DNA from 2 places in the Jeotgalibaca ciconiae genome. Region 2 is predicted to be linked to the other one. Evidence: a T-box and tRNA genes for the amino acid it is inferred to sense, from the RefSeq annotation. Region 2 holds a T-box; the other holds one or more tRNA genes.
What was found. The T-box of region 2 lies ahead of leuS (leucine--tRNA ligase). A T-box ahead of a tRNA ligase gene usually reads a tRNA of that ligase, here a tRNA-Leu.
Positions count from the first base shown of each region.

Region 1: it encodes a tRNA-Leu, which carries the amino acid that the T-box ahead of leuS (leucine--tRNA ligase) is inferred to sense. The anticodon was not compared.

Region 1 covers NZ_CP034465.1:138,167-145,981, reverse strand. Annotated here, with positions in the region: gene EJN90_RS00745 (Tex family protein) at 1-6, shown strand, start outside; gene EJN90_RS00740 (DUF421 domain-containing protein) at 53-721, opposite strand; gene EJN90_RS00735 (type 1 glutamine amidotransferase domain-containing protein) at 862-1,380, shown strand; gene EJN90_RS00730 (SprT family protein) at 1,475-1,930, shown strand; tRNA gene EJN90_RS00725 (tRNA-Leu) at 2,043-2,125, opposite strand; gene thiT (energy-coupled thiamine transporter ThiT) at 2,366-2,941, opposite strand; TPP riboswitch at 3,008-3,111, opposite strand; gene EJN90_RS00715 (hypothetical protein) at 3,180-3,497, opposite strand; gene EJN90_RS00710 (NAD-dependent epimerase/dehydratase family protein) at 3,578-4,369, opposite strand; gene EJN90_RS00705 (threonine/serine exporter family protein) at 4,533-5,303, shown strand; gene EJN90_RS00700 (threonine/serine exporter family protein) at 5,300-5,764, shown strand; gene EJN90_RS00695 (YrrS family protein) at 5,848-6,483, shown strand; gene EJN90_RS00690 (cupin domain-containing protein) at 6,615-7,118, shown strand; gene EJN90_RS00685 (hypothetical protein) at 7,250-7,477, opposite strand; gene EJN90_RS00680 (GNAT family N-acetyltransferase) at 7,490-7,815, opposite strand, start outside.
Region 2 covers NZ_CP034465.1:2,852,332-2,860,146, reverse strand. Annotated here, with positions in the region: gene EJN90_RS13270 (Gfo/Idh/MocA family protein) at 1-689, shown strand, start outside; gene EJN90_RS13265 (sugar phosphate isomerase/epimerase family protein) at 706-1,563, shown strand; gene EJN90_RS13260 (tRNA (mnm(5)s(2)U34)-methyltransferase) at 1,652-2,218, opposite strand; gene EJN90_RS13255 (LysM peptidoglycan-binding domain-containing protein) at 2,402-4,648, shown strand; T-box leader at 4,695-4,899, shown strand; gene leuS (leucine--tRNA ligase) at 5,128-7,542, shown strand; gene EJN90_RS13245 (LysM peptidoglycan-binding domain-containing protein) at 7,737-7,815, opposite strand, start outside.

The DNA of each region.
Region 1 (7,815 bases), 240 kb from region 2:
GAGTAGAAAAGAAAGCTTCTCTTTGATTGAAAATAGAGAGAAGCTTTCTTTTTTAGCCGTCAATTTCATATTGCTCTTCAATGGAGTCTTCATATGTTTTTATATAAAATCCCTCTTCATTAGACCATTCTGCATAAACGATATCTTCAGTGGAAAGGTGATTTAATTTAGCGATTTCTTCATATAGCCATTTTATGTCTTTCCCGATGCTTATAAGTGTCTTTTTTTCAATAACACCTTCGTCAATCAGCAAGTAACTGAAGATAGGGTGTTGTTCATCTTTTTTCATGACTGAAACTTGTCCATTGATTTCCATGACCGCATATTGTACTTCTTTTAAAGAGAAACAATTTTGCGTTCGCAACATACTTCGTAATTGTTCCATTTCAATGTGGTTATCTTTTATTTCTTTCATATTCAATTCGCCATTGAAAATGAGCACGGAAGAGCGACCCTTCATTTTTCTGGTTAGGGAGTCTCTTCTTTGTAGAAGTGATTCCACTATATAAATAATGACTCCCCACACAAGAAATGCAAAGAGCATATGAAGAGCATGGATCTGATCATCGTAGATAGATTCTTCTACAATTCCTCCAAGAACAAAGGAGTAGATAATATCAAAGGGGGTTATTTCTGAAAGAGCTTTTTTGCCAATAGCTCGCATGACAATCATTAATGCAAAAAAACCGATAATTAACTTACTTGCGATACCAATAAACATAGCATTCCCTACCTTTCTCTATTAATTTAATTGTAAATTAAGATAAGAAGAAAAGCGAAGAAAATGGGGAAATCGTTTTATTTGGTCTCGATTTTATCTTTTGTTACACTATAAGTAGCAAATGAAAGGAGAAATCGTTAATGAGTAAAAAAATTGCAGTGTTACTTACTGATTTATTTGAAGATTCAGAATACACATCTCCTGCAGAAGAGTTGAAAAAAGCTGGCCATGAGTTAGTTACAATCGAAAAAGAAGCTGGAAATGTTGTAAAAGGAAAACAAGGTGATGCAGAAGTTACCATTGACAAAGGAATTGACGATACGAAACCGGAAGAATATGACGCACTCTTAATTCCTGGTGGGTTTTCACCGGACAAACTAAGGGCGGACGATCGCTTTCTAGAATTTGTACGACACTTTGATCAAGAGAAAAAACCTATCTTTACCATTTGTCACGGACCGCAGCTAATGATTAATGCAAAAATAGTTGAAGGGAAGAAAATGACATCTGTTAAGCAAGTCGGTATTGATTTAATAAATGCCGGTGCGAAATGGGAAGACAGCGAGCTTGTTATAGATGAAAGTGGTTTGATAACAAGTAGAACACCTGATGACTTGCCAGTTTTTAATAAAGCGATTGTAGAAGCGTTAGAAAAATAAACGTTAAGAAACTAAGAATCTTCAGCCATTTAAATGTGGTTGAAGATTCTTAGTTTGTTTGCTAAATTAAATGGAACAAGAAAGGGGAATATATGTGAACCAAAAAGAATTACAATCTTTGGTAGAAGATATTTCTTTAGAATTCTTCGAACAATCGTTTAACCATACAGCTTCTTTCAATAGACGCCTTCGTACAACTGGCGGAAGATATTTATTACAAACCCATCATTTGGAATTTAATCCACGAGTACTTCTCCAATATGGAATGGAAGAACTGATTGCTGTTATTAAACATGAACTATGTCATTATCATCTTCATATTATGGGGAAAGGTTACCGCCATCGTGACGGAGATTTTAAAGAATTATTGGCGAGAACAGGCGGCGCCCGCTATGTAAAAAACCTTCAAAATGAATCTGAAATACAAAAGAACAAAGTATATCTTTGTAAAAATTGCCAGCAAAAATACATAAGAAAAAGAAAGATTGATACAAAGAGGTATGTGTGTGGAAAATGTAAAGGAAAGCTGGGGCTGATTGGCAATGAATGAAAATGATGACTAGTCGGAAGAAAATACGATAAAATATAAGGAAATCACTTAGGAAAGTGGATAAAAAAAAGAGCCTCTCAAAAAGAGAAGTTCTAAAAATTTGTTATACCAATGCGGCCAAGAGGACTTGAACCTCCACGGGGTTGCCCCCACCAGCCCCTCAAGCTGGCGCGTCTGCCATTCCGCCATGACCGCGCAACAACTACTTTAGTATAGAACTGGAAATGATTTCTGTCAATACCGCTCAGCGAATATAAAGAATATTATAGCAGTTGTTTCCGATTTGAAAAAATCTGTTGATTTTCGAGGCTGTTTTTTAGAAAAGTTAGGATAAAAACACTACCAAGAATGGGAAATTGACAATGCCAAGATGTAAAAAAATAAGGATCTCAAACTAATTTATAGTTGAGAGTCCTTATTTTTATTTACGAGCAATCAATACCCAAGTTTTTTATTTATCGATGTATAAAGCTGTGGAGTTGTTCGGTAAATAATTACTAGGACGACGATTGTAAAGATTCCGGTAGCAAGAGCACTAGCTCCGTTCAGTACAATGGAGTAGAACCATGCACTCCACCCTTCAGGAGCGTATTGACCCCAGAAATAGTATCCGGCAATCGTGTGCCAAAAATAACGAGCAATTACTCCTACAATGGAAGCTATTGTAATGTACACAACAGAAAGACCCCAGTTCTTTTCTTTAATAGCAACTTGGGTTTTATTTGCCCATAAACCAGCAAAACCAGAAAAGCCAAAAGCAACAAAGTATTCAATGAATCCTTGAAGAGGGGTAAGGATGTCCGCATTTCCTACAAAGATATGCAAAACTCCCCATAGAAAGCTAGCCACGAGCCCAGGGCCAAATCCTCGACGTAAGCTGTATAAAATTAAAACAGGCTGGCCAACTGTTATAGAAAAACTTGGCCCTATATCCAACGGAACAAATGATAATGCCGTCGCCAACGCTGCCATAATGGTACCTTCAATCCAGATGTTTAAATTTTTTGACATAAAAAAATCTCCTCCTTTATTGTAGAATGGAACAGACCTACTACAAAGGAGAAGAATACATTACGTGTTCTTTACTCACACAATCCCTACGCTCGTATTAACGAAGTCAGGTTCGAAGGGTTAGAATTTTCATTCAGTCTCAGCCAGTAAAGGCACCCCTTTGTGATAAGTGTTCTATTCAGTTACCAATACTTTAGCATAAGCGGTTTCTCAATGCAACACTTTGAAGCAATCTGTATCAGTTTTTTTTGCTGGTTTCTTGATTTGGAGCTAGTTCAGCTTCGAATTTTTTCTTTCGTGCTGTATTTAAAATGGAATCAATCATACCCCCAATTAAAATACCTATTCCAAATCCGAGCGCCATATTATCTAAGAAATATCCAATCAGCATTCCGACGAACATTCCGATTATGGTGAAAAGAAAAGTATTTTCATAAGTTGCTTCTTGTTCCTCTTGCGAGATGATTTCCTTTTCCTTCCCTAAAGAATCATAAAGTTTCGGAGCTTTCACTTGTATATTTTTCCGTTGTATTTGCCTTCCTTTACGTTTTGCCATGTAAATGTAGTCCTTTCTTTGTAAGAATTCACATTTATCATAGCAGGAATATCATTTTTTGTGAATCTTTGTAAAAGGGATTATTTTTTAGGATCCACTTCAATATCATCCTCTTCATGAAAATCGTATTCGCCGTCTCCTTGCATTTCAAATGCATCATCTTGAGGAGAATAACCGATATCAAAATAGGCTTGGGAAATATCCATGCGAGGGAATCGGTTGTTCGAAACGCCATTAACAAGTAAAAATGGTTGTTTCAAGTCTGCTGTCAAACAACAATCAATCAGATGACACATATCCCGTTTAGATAAATGAGTCGCTAGCCCGTCTGCATCAGCAGTTCCTGGAGTGATGTCGCTGTCGAATCCGCCAATACGAATGCCGATAAATTCCTGCCCATACTTGTAAGAATGATAGCTTGCAAGAGCCTCCATGTAGACTTTTGAAACGCCATATAAGTCAGCTGGGTGAGGATAATCGGTTGTTTTCACTTGAACATTGGGAGGATACCCTCCAATAGCATGAACCGAGCTCGCGAAAATGACTCTCTTTACAGATGTATCTTCTTTAACAGCTTCTTTGAAAATATTGTGGGGAACTTTATAATTTAAATCTAAAAGTGAACCATAGAAGTCAGCATCAGGACGGGGATCGCCAGCTAAATGAATAACATAGTCGATTCCCTCGAATAATCCGTTTACATTTTCAGGATCAGTTAAATCAATTTCTTTTATCTCAGTTCCTTCTTTTAAAAAATCAAAAAAATCAGAAAAATCTACATCCACTAATGTGAGGGAATGATTTTTCTTTAAATGTTCTGTTAAGACTGTTCCTATATTTCCAGAAGCACCCGTAATTAAAATGTTTGACATATTGAACCCTCCTTATATTTTTCACTTAAAGTAAAGGTATGCTTCTTTTTAATAAAAGTCAAAAGATAACATTTGGGAATAATCGAATGAAACTAAGGAAAGTAATGTTAGAATACGCTATACTGAAAATGAAAAGAAACAGACCATGAAAGGAGATGATTCGATGCCTGAAATGGATTATGAATTATATATGGACACTGCTGTACTTGCAGGGAAAATCATGCTAGAAAGCAACGCAGAAACCTATCGAGTTGAAGAGACCGTCACTCGGATTTTGAAAAAAACAAATTTAGAGATGATTGATGCAATCGCGATTACGACGGGACTGATTGCAACGTTGGATAGTCCGAATATGGATGCCATTACAGTTGTGAAACGTATATCGAACCGTACCACAAATCTGAATAAGATAACGAAAGTTAATGATGTTTCTCGAAGGTTTACTGAAGGGATTATTACGATACAAGAAGCCTATTCATTCTTACAGAATATCGATGAAATTCAATACGATGCTTTTCGAAAAAACTTGGCGATATTTAGCTTTATTCAGATGATTTTAATTATGTATGGTGGGAAATGGATTGATTTTATCTTTCTTTTACCTATATCTGCCACAGTGACTCTTATTACTCATTATGGGAGACGATGGATGGTCAGACCATTTATTTTAGATATGGTGGCTAGTTTTATTATTGCTTTGTTAACGAGTTTTATTACAAAAGTTGTTCCATTGGGGTTACAAGGTGACTTGCTGATTGTTTCAGCGATTATGCCGCTGCTTCCTGGTACCGCTATGACAAATGGAGTCCGAGATATTTTTAAAGGAGATTATATGTCGGGAGGGGCAAAGGTGTTGGAGGCTTTTGTGATTGCTATTTTTATTGCGATTGGCATTGGTTCCGGATTAGTGATTGGGGGTAGATTAGGTTTATGATACGAATTATCCTTGAATCCCTTATTGCTTTTGTTTCTGTATATTTTTTCGCTATTTTACTGGAAGCTCCAAAACGAGCGTTATTACATTCTGCCATAACAGGTTCTTTAGGATGGTTTGTCTATTTGGTAGGGTTAGAATTCTTGGAGAAAATACCTGCTACATTGCTTGCTGCAGTTGTGATTTCTTTTTTATCTCATTATTTCGCTCGTTATTTAAAAACTCCAGCAACTGTTTATTTTCTACCTGGATTTATACCATTAGTGCCTGGGGAAGCTGTCTATCGAGCTGTTTTTTCGTTTATTAACGGCGATTACGGAGAAGGGCAATTGAGATTAAGCGAAGCTTTATTAATATCCGGAGCAATTGCGGTTGCTATTTTTATAGTAGATGCAATATTCAGTTTACAAACTAGATTAAAGACGATAAAAATAGTAAAACAAGAAGAGGAAAACCTGTAATCTTATGAAATATTCTCGTAACCAAATTATCAAAGAATAACAATAAAAAATGTGCTAGTATTATGCGGAAGGGAGATGCAAAAATGCCTGAAGAAGAAAGAGAAACGCGTGCTAAACGCCATAAAAAAAGTAAACGTTCCAATCTGATCATGAATCTTTCAATCGGTCTGATTGTCCTAACTGTAGTAATTATTTTATTTGAATTATTATTTGGAGGCTCTGCTAATGATAATGATCCGAATCAACTAGGACAAAATTCTGGAAGTGATAACTCGTCATTTGTTATTCCTCCAAAAGATGAATCCAGTGAAGATGGAAGTGCTGAATCAGAAGAAGAATCCGAAGAAAGCTCATCAGAAGAGCCTGAAGAATCGGAAGATGAAGCTGAAATAAACGAAGTTCCTTCAGATGACCCAAATGTCATTCGTGCATATGTGGGTGATTGGGAACCAATCGGAACAGAACAAAGTGAACCGCATGTAACGCAGTATGATGAAACAAGCGTTGATTGGGCAGAGATGAAAGAAGCAAGTTCAGAAGTAACGGGAGTATCACTTGCAAACATGATTATCACTTGGATTGGTAATAACGGAGAGCAACGAGTAACGGTTACTTTTACTGATTCTGAGAGTGGACAGGTATATAAAGTATATCTTTCGTGGGTAACAGAAAAAGGATGGCAAGTTACAAGGTATGAAGAATTACGAGCAGCATCATAAAAAATATCCCCTGAAAAGTATTCTTTCAGGGGATATCTTTATGTACTTATAAGGCTTCTTTTTTGCAATTCAAAAGCTAGAATGGCAAACTTAATTTGAGTAAAAAAGTTTATTGAAAGGATGGTTCTTCTATGACAGAAACAGTATACATGAAAGAAAATAATCCATTCCCTAATAATACGTTGCCTGTGCTTTATTATCCAGAAGTCCTTACAGAACTGATACGTGGTTCAAATAGCGGTCAAAATGTATTAAATATGTTTGAAGAAAATGGTTATTCAAATGGTTGGGTAAACGGGATTTTCAGTTATCATCATTTTCACTCTAACACGCATGAAGTGCTCGGTTGTATAGCGGGAGAAGCCCAGGTTCAGCTAGGTGGACCTGGTGCAGAGATTTACACGTTTAAAAAAGGGGACGTCTTATTGCTGCCAGCTGGAATCGCTCATAAAAAAATAGAATCTACAGCTGACTTTTCAATAGTGGGAGCCTATCCAGAAGGACTAAGTCCGGATAAACAAACTGGAAGCGAAGAAGAGTATGAAATAATACAAAACAGGATAAAATCATTAGCAGTCCCCAAGTATGATCCGGTTGAAGGAGAAAAAGGAGCAGTAAAAAAATATTGGAATTAAAAAAACATCGTTTTGAGGCCTGTTTGTGATAAATAAGCCTTAGAACGATGGTTTTTAGTTAAGCTGGATTTTACGATTTTTTTGTTCAATATCTAACGAGTTGCTACAATGCGAGCTTGTCCGTTTTTTTATCAGCTTTCAGCATCGTATTGGATTTCCATAGCTTTCATGTCTTGGAAACTAACTTGATCAAGCGCCTTAGAAGCTAAAAATAAATTGAAGTCATCTCTTGCATGGTGATCTGCGGCATCCCATACTGCAAAATCAGCTTCCTCTGCTTCATCCCAAGCTAAATCCTCTTGGAAATCAAGCATACTATTGCGCCACTCTTGGTAAGCAAGGTATAATTCTGGTTTCATTTTTCACCTTTCCTAACGTAAAATAAAAATCATTTCATTCAAACGGTTTTCTAAATCGACTGCACCCCTCATGAAACCTGCTCTTTCAAAGGCTTTTCTAGCGTTTAAATTTCCAATTGCAATGAGTCCATTTATTCTATCATAACCCTGCATATTTTCCGCCAAAATTACAAACTTTCTAAGAGCCTCAGTACCATATCCTTTTTCTTGGAAGTGAGAATCAATCATGAAGTTTTCTAATAAAATGGTATTTATTTCTTTTTCGAACCGAAATAGCAGAAATCCAATTGGTTTGTCAAAAGAGGTTATTGCCAAAGGAATGAGTGTCTCGGGTTCTA
Region 2 (7,815 bases):
GGTGGAGACCTCAAGGATATTACAATCAGAGTAATTGGCGTGCGACATGGGGAGGAGAAGGTGGAGGCGTTCTTGTCAATCAAGCTCCTCACCAACTTGATTTGCTACAATGGATTTGTGGAAAACCAGAAAAAGTAACTGCAAAATTACAATACGGTGCAGGAAGAGATATTGCCGTAGAGAATGAAGTGAATGCACTACTAGATTTTGGGAATGGTGTAACGGGATCCTTCATCACATGTACCCACGATATGATTGGAACAGATCGTTTTGAAATTTTTGGTTCAAAAGGAAAAATCGTTGTAGAAGATTCCAAACGACTAACCGTTAAAAAATTAGTTAAAGCTGAAGAAGAGCTGTCAGAAACAATGTCCATGGAGGACGTCGTAAAACTATTCATGGGACAAATGAATATGTCTGATTATGTTGAAGAGACAGTTGAAGAATTTGAAACGGTTATGGGGCAACAACATATTGATGTCTTAAATAACTTCGCAAATCACATTGTAAATGGTGAAGAACTATTGGCGCCAGGAGAAGATGGAATTAATGGCGTTCGATTGGCAAATTCGATACATTTGTCCTCATGGTTAGACAAAGAAGTGGATTACAACCATGACAAAGATCTTTATTTAGACGAGCTAAACAAGCGTATCGTTGAAGAAGGAAAATTTGAAACAAAAGCATAAAGGAGGAAACAGAAAGATGGCAAAAATAGGTGTACAAGGTTCAACAGTAAAACAGCAATTTCAAGAGCTAGGTGTCTATGAGACAATGAAAAAATTGTCTGAGATTGGTTATAAATCAGTTGAGATTTCACAAGTAGAAACAAGCCCGGAAAATATTGAAGCAATTCAAAAAGCATGCAAGGATTTCGATATGGAAATCGCTGCAATGAGTGCTTCTTTAGAACCACAGACAAAGGATGGAGAATCATTAACAACTCATTACGACAAAATCGTCGCAGACTGTAAAGCAGTGGATGCAGACCTTTTACGTATTGGAATGTTGCCTATCCCTGCAATGGCGAGCCTTGATAAGGTTTTAGAATTTTGCGAAAAAGTAAATGACGTTACAAAAAAATTAAAAGAAGATGGTATCACACTGTATTATCATAACCACCATGTGGAATTTCGTAAATACGATGGTAAATTCTTATTAGACATTATTCGCGAAAAAGCACCATTACTTGGATTTGAACTGGATGTGCATTGGATTCAACGTGGTGGAGCTAATCCGTTAGAAGTAATTCGTGACTATAAAGGGAAAGTAGAATTGATTCATTTGAAAGATTACCGTGTCGGCGAATTGCCACAAGAATCAGTGGATGCATTGTTCCAAGGTGATGCTAGCAAATTTATGGACAAATTTAATAATCTAATCGAATTTGCCGAACTTGGATCAGGAACGCTTCCGTTGAAAGAAATAATTGAAGAGTCCCTTTCGTCTGGAGTACGCTATTTATTAGTAGAGCAAGATGATACTTACGGAGTTGATCCATTTGAAAGTCTAAAAATTTCCTATGAACATTTAGTTGAATTAGGTTATACAGAATTATTCTAAAATGAAGTAGGGGATAGGCGGCTCATCCGACTATCTCCTACTTCATTTATTTTTGCCGCTCTATTTTTTAGTATGGGTAGAGGAATGATCACTTCCTTCTTTCGATTGCAATGATAAAGGGAGGTTCATTTTTTTGATTGATAAATTGATAACGAAGAACAGAGAATTCTTTTTGATCCAATTGTTCTGAAAATTGCAGAAGAGCATCTTTCTCTTCGGTACCTGCTGGATGGCCACTATAGATTACAATGATTAAAAGACTTCCAATCCTCAAATGTGGAAGCAGACTTACTATACTTTTAATAGTGGAATCTTTCAAAGTTGTAATACTTTTATCTCCACCTGGAAGATATCCCAGATTATAAATAATAGCACCGATTTCTTTATTTTTTGGGAGATAACTTTCTGCATTTTCATGACCGACTTGATGAAGAGTGACTCGTTCGCCTAAACCGGTCAGCAGTAATTTCTGCCTCGTTTTTTCTATGGCAGATGCTTGGATATCAAAACCGATAACAGTACCTCTGGAGCCCGTTAATTGAGCTAGCAAAATGGTATCATTTCCATTACCAACTGTAGCATCTATTACCAAATCTCCTGGTACAATGGTTTGTTTTAATAAATCATGACTAAAACTAACTGCATTTTTAAGCATAAAGAAACACCTCGATTTTTTTTATTATCATAACATACAGGAGGCAAGTGGATAACTGAAAATACATTTGTTACAATTTGATTACTTTTATAACAATTCATAGAAAACCGTAAACGAATTGACAAAACAATCTATAATGGAATTAATATGATAATTTTCTAATTTTTGATAGGAGTGGTATATTTGGATATCTCTAGAAAGCAGCTGCATTCCATAAAAAGAACAAAAGATGTACAAAAGAAAATACTGAATTCAACCCGTAAGATTAAAAAAGGGTTTGCTTTAATGGGTGCTTCTGTCCTTGTTTCAACAATTGCTATGCCTATTCAACAAGTGATGGCAAAAGACAAAGATTCTGCTAATCAACCTGAAACTAAAAAATACTCTGATAATCCATTTCTCAATTCCATTATTGCTCCTGCATCAAGCATTGCAGCAAAAAATGACTTATATGCATCGGTAATGTTGGCACAGGCTGTGCTTGAAAGTGGTTGGGGACAAAGTGGATTAGCTGCTGCACCCAATTATAATTTGTTTGGCATCAAAGGAAATTATGAAGGAGAATCGGTGGTAAAAGACACCTTGGAGGATAATGGAAATCAAGAATATTACAATATAAAAGCAGAATTCCGTAAATATCCTTCTTATACAGAATCATTGGAAGATTATGCACAATTATTGAAAAATGGAACAAGTTGGGATTCAAACTTCTATAGCGGAGCTTGGAAAAGCAATGCGAAAACTTATAAGGATGCGACATCCTATCTAACTGGTAAGTATGCGACAGATACTGCTTATAATACTAAATTAAATCGTATTATCGAAGAGCATGGCTTGACGGCTTATGATACACCTGGATCGTCTACACCGCCTGCTCAAACGGATGATAAGAATACAGAATCAAACAATACAAGTGGACAAACCTACACTGTTAAATCAGGTGATACTTTATATCGAATTGCAGCAAATCATGATACAAGCGTTGTTGACTTGATGACATGGAATAAATTAAATAGCTCAAATATTTATCCTGGAATGAAATTAGTTGTCGGTACTACTTCAACTCCACAAGAAACAGTGCCTGGAGCGGGTAACACTACACCAAACCAATCAGGAACAGCGAATCAAACATATCAAGTAAAATCGGGCGATACACTGTGGTCTATCAGCCAGAAATACAATGTGACAGTTGCTCAAATAAAGAGCTGGAATAATTTATCAAATGATATGGTTCAACTGGGACAAACAATCAAGGTTTCTGCAAGTGCTCAAACTGAAAAACCAGCACCGGAAACAAATACAGGGAATCAAACCAATAATAACTTATCTGTTCAATCAGTGAAAGTTGTCAACGGGGACACCTTATATCGAATCGCCACAAAAGTAGGTATCTCAGTATCCGAACTAAAAGCAATCAACGGTTTGACTTCTGATAATATTTTCCCGGGGCAAGTTCTCAATACGAAAAAGACAAGTTCTGTAGAGGAAGAACCAGCAACAGAAACTCCTGTTACAACGGGAAAAGATTACACCGTTCAAAAAGGAGATACCTTGTATCGTATCGCGCTGAACGCTGGAGTTTCGGTTAATCAAGTTAAAGAGTGGAATAAATTATCTTCCGATAATATTTTTATTGGACAAATTTTAAAGTTATCTACCAATGTGCAGGTTGAAAAGCCATTGGCAAATACAAATAATCAAACAAGCACGGCAACTGCTACTACTATTACAGTAGCAACTGGCGATACTTTGTATAAGCTTGCGACAAAAATAGGTATTTCAGTATCCGAACTGAAAGCAATCAATGGTTTGACTTCTGATAATATTTTCCCAGGGCAAGTTCTCAATACGAAAAAAACAACTTCCGTACAGGAAAAACCCGTAACAGAAACAAATACAAACACCCAGGCAAGTACGACAACTGCTACTACAATTACAGTAGCGTCAGGTGATACTTTGTATAAGCTGGCTACGAAAACTGGCCTAGCTATATCGGAACTGAAAGCAATCAACGGACTGTCTTCCGATATTATTTTCCCAGGACAAGTTCTCAATACGAAGAAAACGACTCCTGTACAGGAAAAACCCGTGGAAGAAACAAACGTTATAAATGGTAAACAGTACACTGTTCAAAAAGGAGATACCTTATACCAAATAGCAACAAAAGCAGGGGTTTCAGTAAACCAAATGAAGGAATGGAACCAATTGTCTTCTGATATTATTTTTGTAGGACAAAGCTTGCAAATTGGCTCAGCTGCAATTGTTGTAGAAAAAGAAGCGCCTGTCCAAATAAACACTTATCAGGTTCAAAAAGGTGACACACTTTATTCAATTGCTAAAGATAATGGGGTAAGTCTTACACAGTTGATGGAATGGAATAATGTTAACAGCACAACAATTTATCCAGGACAAGCGCTTAAAGTAAAGTAGCTTATTGAAATAATTGGATATATTTGTTAGAATACGGTAAATAAAATGAAAAACGTTGAGAAGGATTAGTAGAGTGGAAGATTCGCTAGAGAGTGCATGGTTGGTGGAAATGCACGTTTTCTATACTTGAACTCACCTTTCAGTTGCAATACTGAATAAAGTAAGTATTGTCGGTTCACCTCGTTAGCGGTATGAGAAGAGAATAGCTATTCTAAAATAATAGGTGGTACCACGATAAAATCGTCCTATAGATTTCCCAAGGGATTTCTATAGGCTTTTTTATAGACTAGGGGATTATAAGTTCAGCCATCAATGTCTAGCTCCCAAGTCCTGACCTAGTGAAAAAAAGATAAATTTGGCCCATTGCGCGCTTCGCTGCTCATTCAGGGTCAAATTTCCTATTTTTTCATAGGTCAAGGCGGACTTGTCCGCTTTTCTTATTCTACGTTTTTAATATCTTTATAAAAGGAGCAAAGAAAATGTCTTACAATCATCAAACGATTGAAAAAAAATGGCAAAAATATTGGGATCATCACCAGACTTTCAAAACAGAAAAAAACACGGAAAAACCAAAGTATTATATTTTGGATATGTTTCCCTATCCTTCGGGTCAAGGCTTACATGTTGGGCACCCTGAAGGGTATACCGCAACTGATATTCTAGCGAGAATGAAAAGGTCACAAGGCTATAACGTCCTTCATCCCATGGGATGGGATGCATTTGGTTTGCCAGCAGAACAATACGCACTCGATACTGGTAATGATCCAGCAGAATTTACCGCTCATAATATTAAAACCTTTAAGCGCCAAATTAAATCTCTAGGTTTCAGTTATGACTGGACAAGAGAAATCAATACAACGGATCCTGATTATTACAAATGGACACAATGGATTTTTACAAAGCTTTATGAAAAAGGTCTCGCTTATGAGGCAGAAGTTTCCGTTAACTGGTGTCCTGCATTAGGAACCGTGTTGGCTAATGAAGAAGTAGTAGATGGAGTAAGTGAACGTGGGGGACATCCTGTGTATCGCAAACCAATGCGCCAATGGATGTTGAAGATTACAGCATATGCAGAACGTCTATTGGATGATCTAGAATTAGTAGATTGGCCGGATAGCATAAAAGAAATGCAACGCAATTGGATCGGTCGTTCAGAAGGTTCAAACGTTACTTTTAAAATTAAGGATACTGATAAAGAGTTTACAGTATTTACAACGCGCCCGGATACATTGTTTGGTGCAACTTATACAGTAATGGCTCCTGAATTGCCTTTAGTGCAAGAAATCATGTCGGACTCTCAAAGAGCAGAAGTAGAAGCATACATCGATTCAGTTGCTCTAAAAAGTGATTTAGAACGTACAGAACTAGCAAAAGATAAAACAGGGGTGTTTACTGGTGCTTATGCCATAAACCCTGTAAATGGGAAAGAAATCCCGATTTGGATTTCGGATTATGTTCTTTCAACCTACGGAACCGGCTCAATTATGGCGGTACCTGCTCATGATACACGTGATTATGAATTCGCATCTAAATTTGGACTAGAAATCGTTCCGGTTTTAGAAGGTGGAAACGTTGAAGAAGAAGCATATACGGGAGATGGAGCTCATATCAACTCAGATTTCCTAAATGGAATGGATAAAGCTACTGCTATTAACACGATTAACGAGTGGTTAGAGAATAAAGGAGTCGGAGAGACAGTTATTTCCTATCGCTTGCGTGACTGGCTGTTTTCTCGTCAGCGTTATTGGGGAGAACCAATTCCAGTTATTCATTGGGAAGACGGCACAACTACCACTGTTCCAGAAAAAGACTTACCGCTGAATCTGCCAAAAACGGATAAAATTCAACCGAGTGGTACGGGTGAATCACCACTTGCCAATATCGATGAATGGGTAAATGTTGTGGATCCTGAAACAGGTCTGAAGGGAAGACGAGAAACAAACACTATGCCTCAGTGGGCAGGTAGTTCTTGGTACTTCTTGAGATTTATGGATCCCAAGAACAGAGAAGCTATTGCAAGTGATGAAGCGATGGATTATTGGCAAAATGTCGACTTATATATCGGAGGAGCAGAGCATGCCGTTCTTCATTTGCTTTATGCACGCTTTTGGCATAAATTCCTTTATGACATTGGTATTGTCAAAACAAAAGAACCTTTCCAAAAATTATTTAATCAAGGAATGATTCTAGGTGAGAACAACGAAAAAATGTCTAAATCAAAAGGAAATGTAGTGAATCCGGATGACATTGTCGCTGAATTCGGTGCAGATACTTTGCGACTTTATGAAATGTTTATGGGACCTTTGGATGCAAGCACCGCTTGGAGTGAAAAGGGGATTGAAGCAAGCAGACGCTTCCTAGACCGTGTATGGCGTCTTTTCATCGATGATGAAGGCGAAGTCCGCGATCGTGTTACGAAAGTCAACACAGGAGAACTAAACAAGGTCTATCATCAAACTGTGAAGAAAGTAACAGAAGATTACGAGCAACTTCATTTTAATACAGCTATTTCGCAAATGATGATTTTTGTGAATGAAGCAAATAAAGTAGATGCGTTGCCAATTCAATATGTAGAAGGGTTTACTCAATTACTTGCGCCTATTGCTCCTCATTTGGCTGAAGAAATCTGGGAAAAGCTTGGCAACAAAGAAAGTCTAAGTTATATTTCTTGGCCAGAATATGATGAAAGCCAACTAATAGAAGATGAAATTGAAGTTATTTTCCAGATTAATGGAAAATTAAAAGCACGAGCAAATGTTGCAGCTTCTCTAACAAAAGAAGAATTAACAGAAGTAGCAATGGAACATGAAAAAATTAAAGAAGAGCTCGAAGGGAAAACAATCCGTAAAGTAATTGCAGTACCTGGAAAACTTGTAAATATTGTCGCAAATTAAGACGGCAAAAAGGATGGACAAATTGTCCATCCTTTTTTATAGACTAGGGGATTATAAGTTCAGCCATCAATGTCTAGCTCCCAAGTCCTGACCTAGTGAAAAAATAGGAAATTTGCCCCATTGCGCGCTTCGCTGCTCATTCAGGGTCAAATTTCCTATTTTTTCATAGGCCAAGGCGGACTTGTCCGCTTTTCTTAGCGTACTCGTAATTGTTGTCCTACGCGAATGAGATTTGGATTACTGATTTTATTCCAAGAAACGAGTTGTTGAACA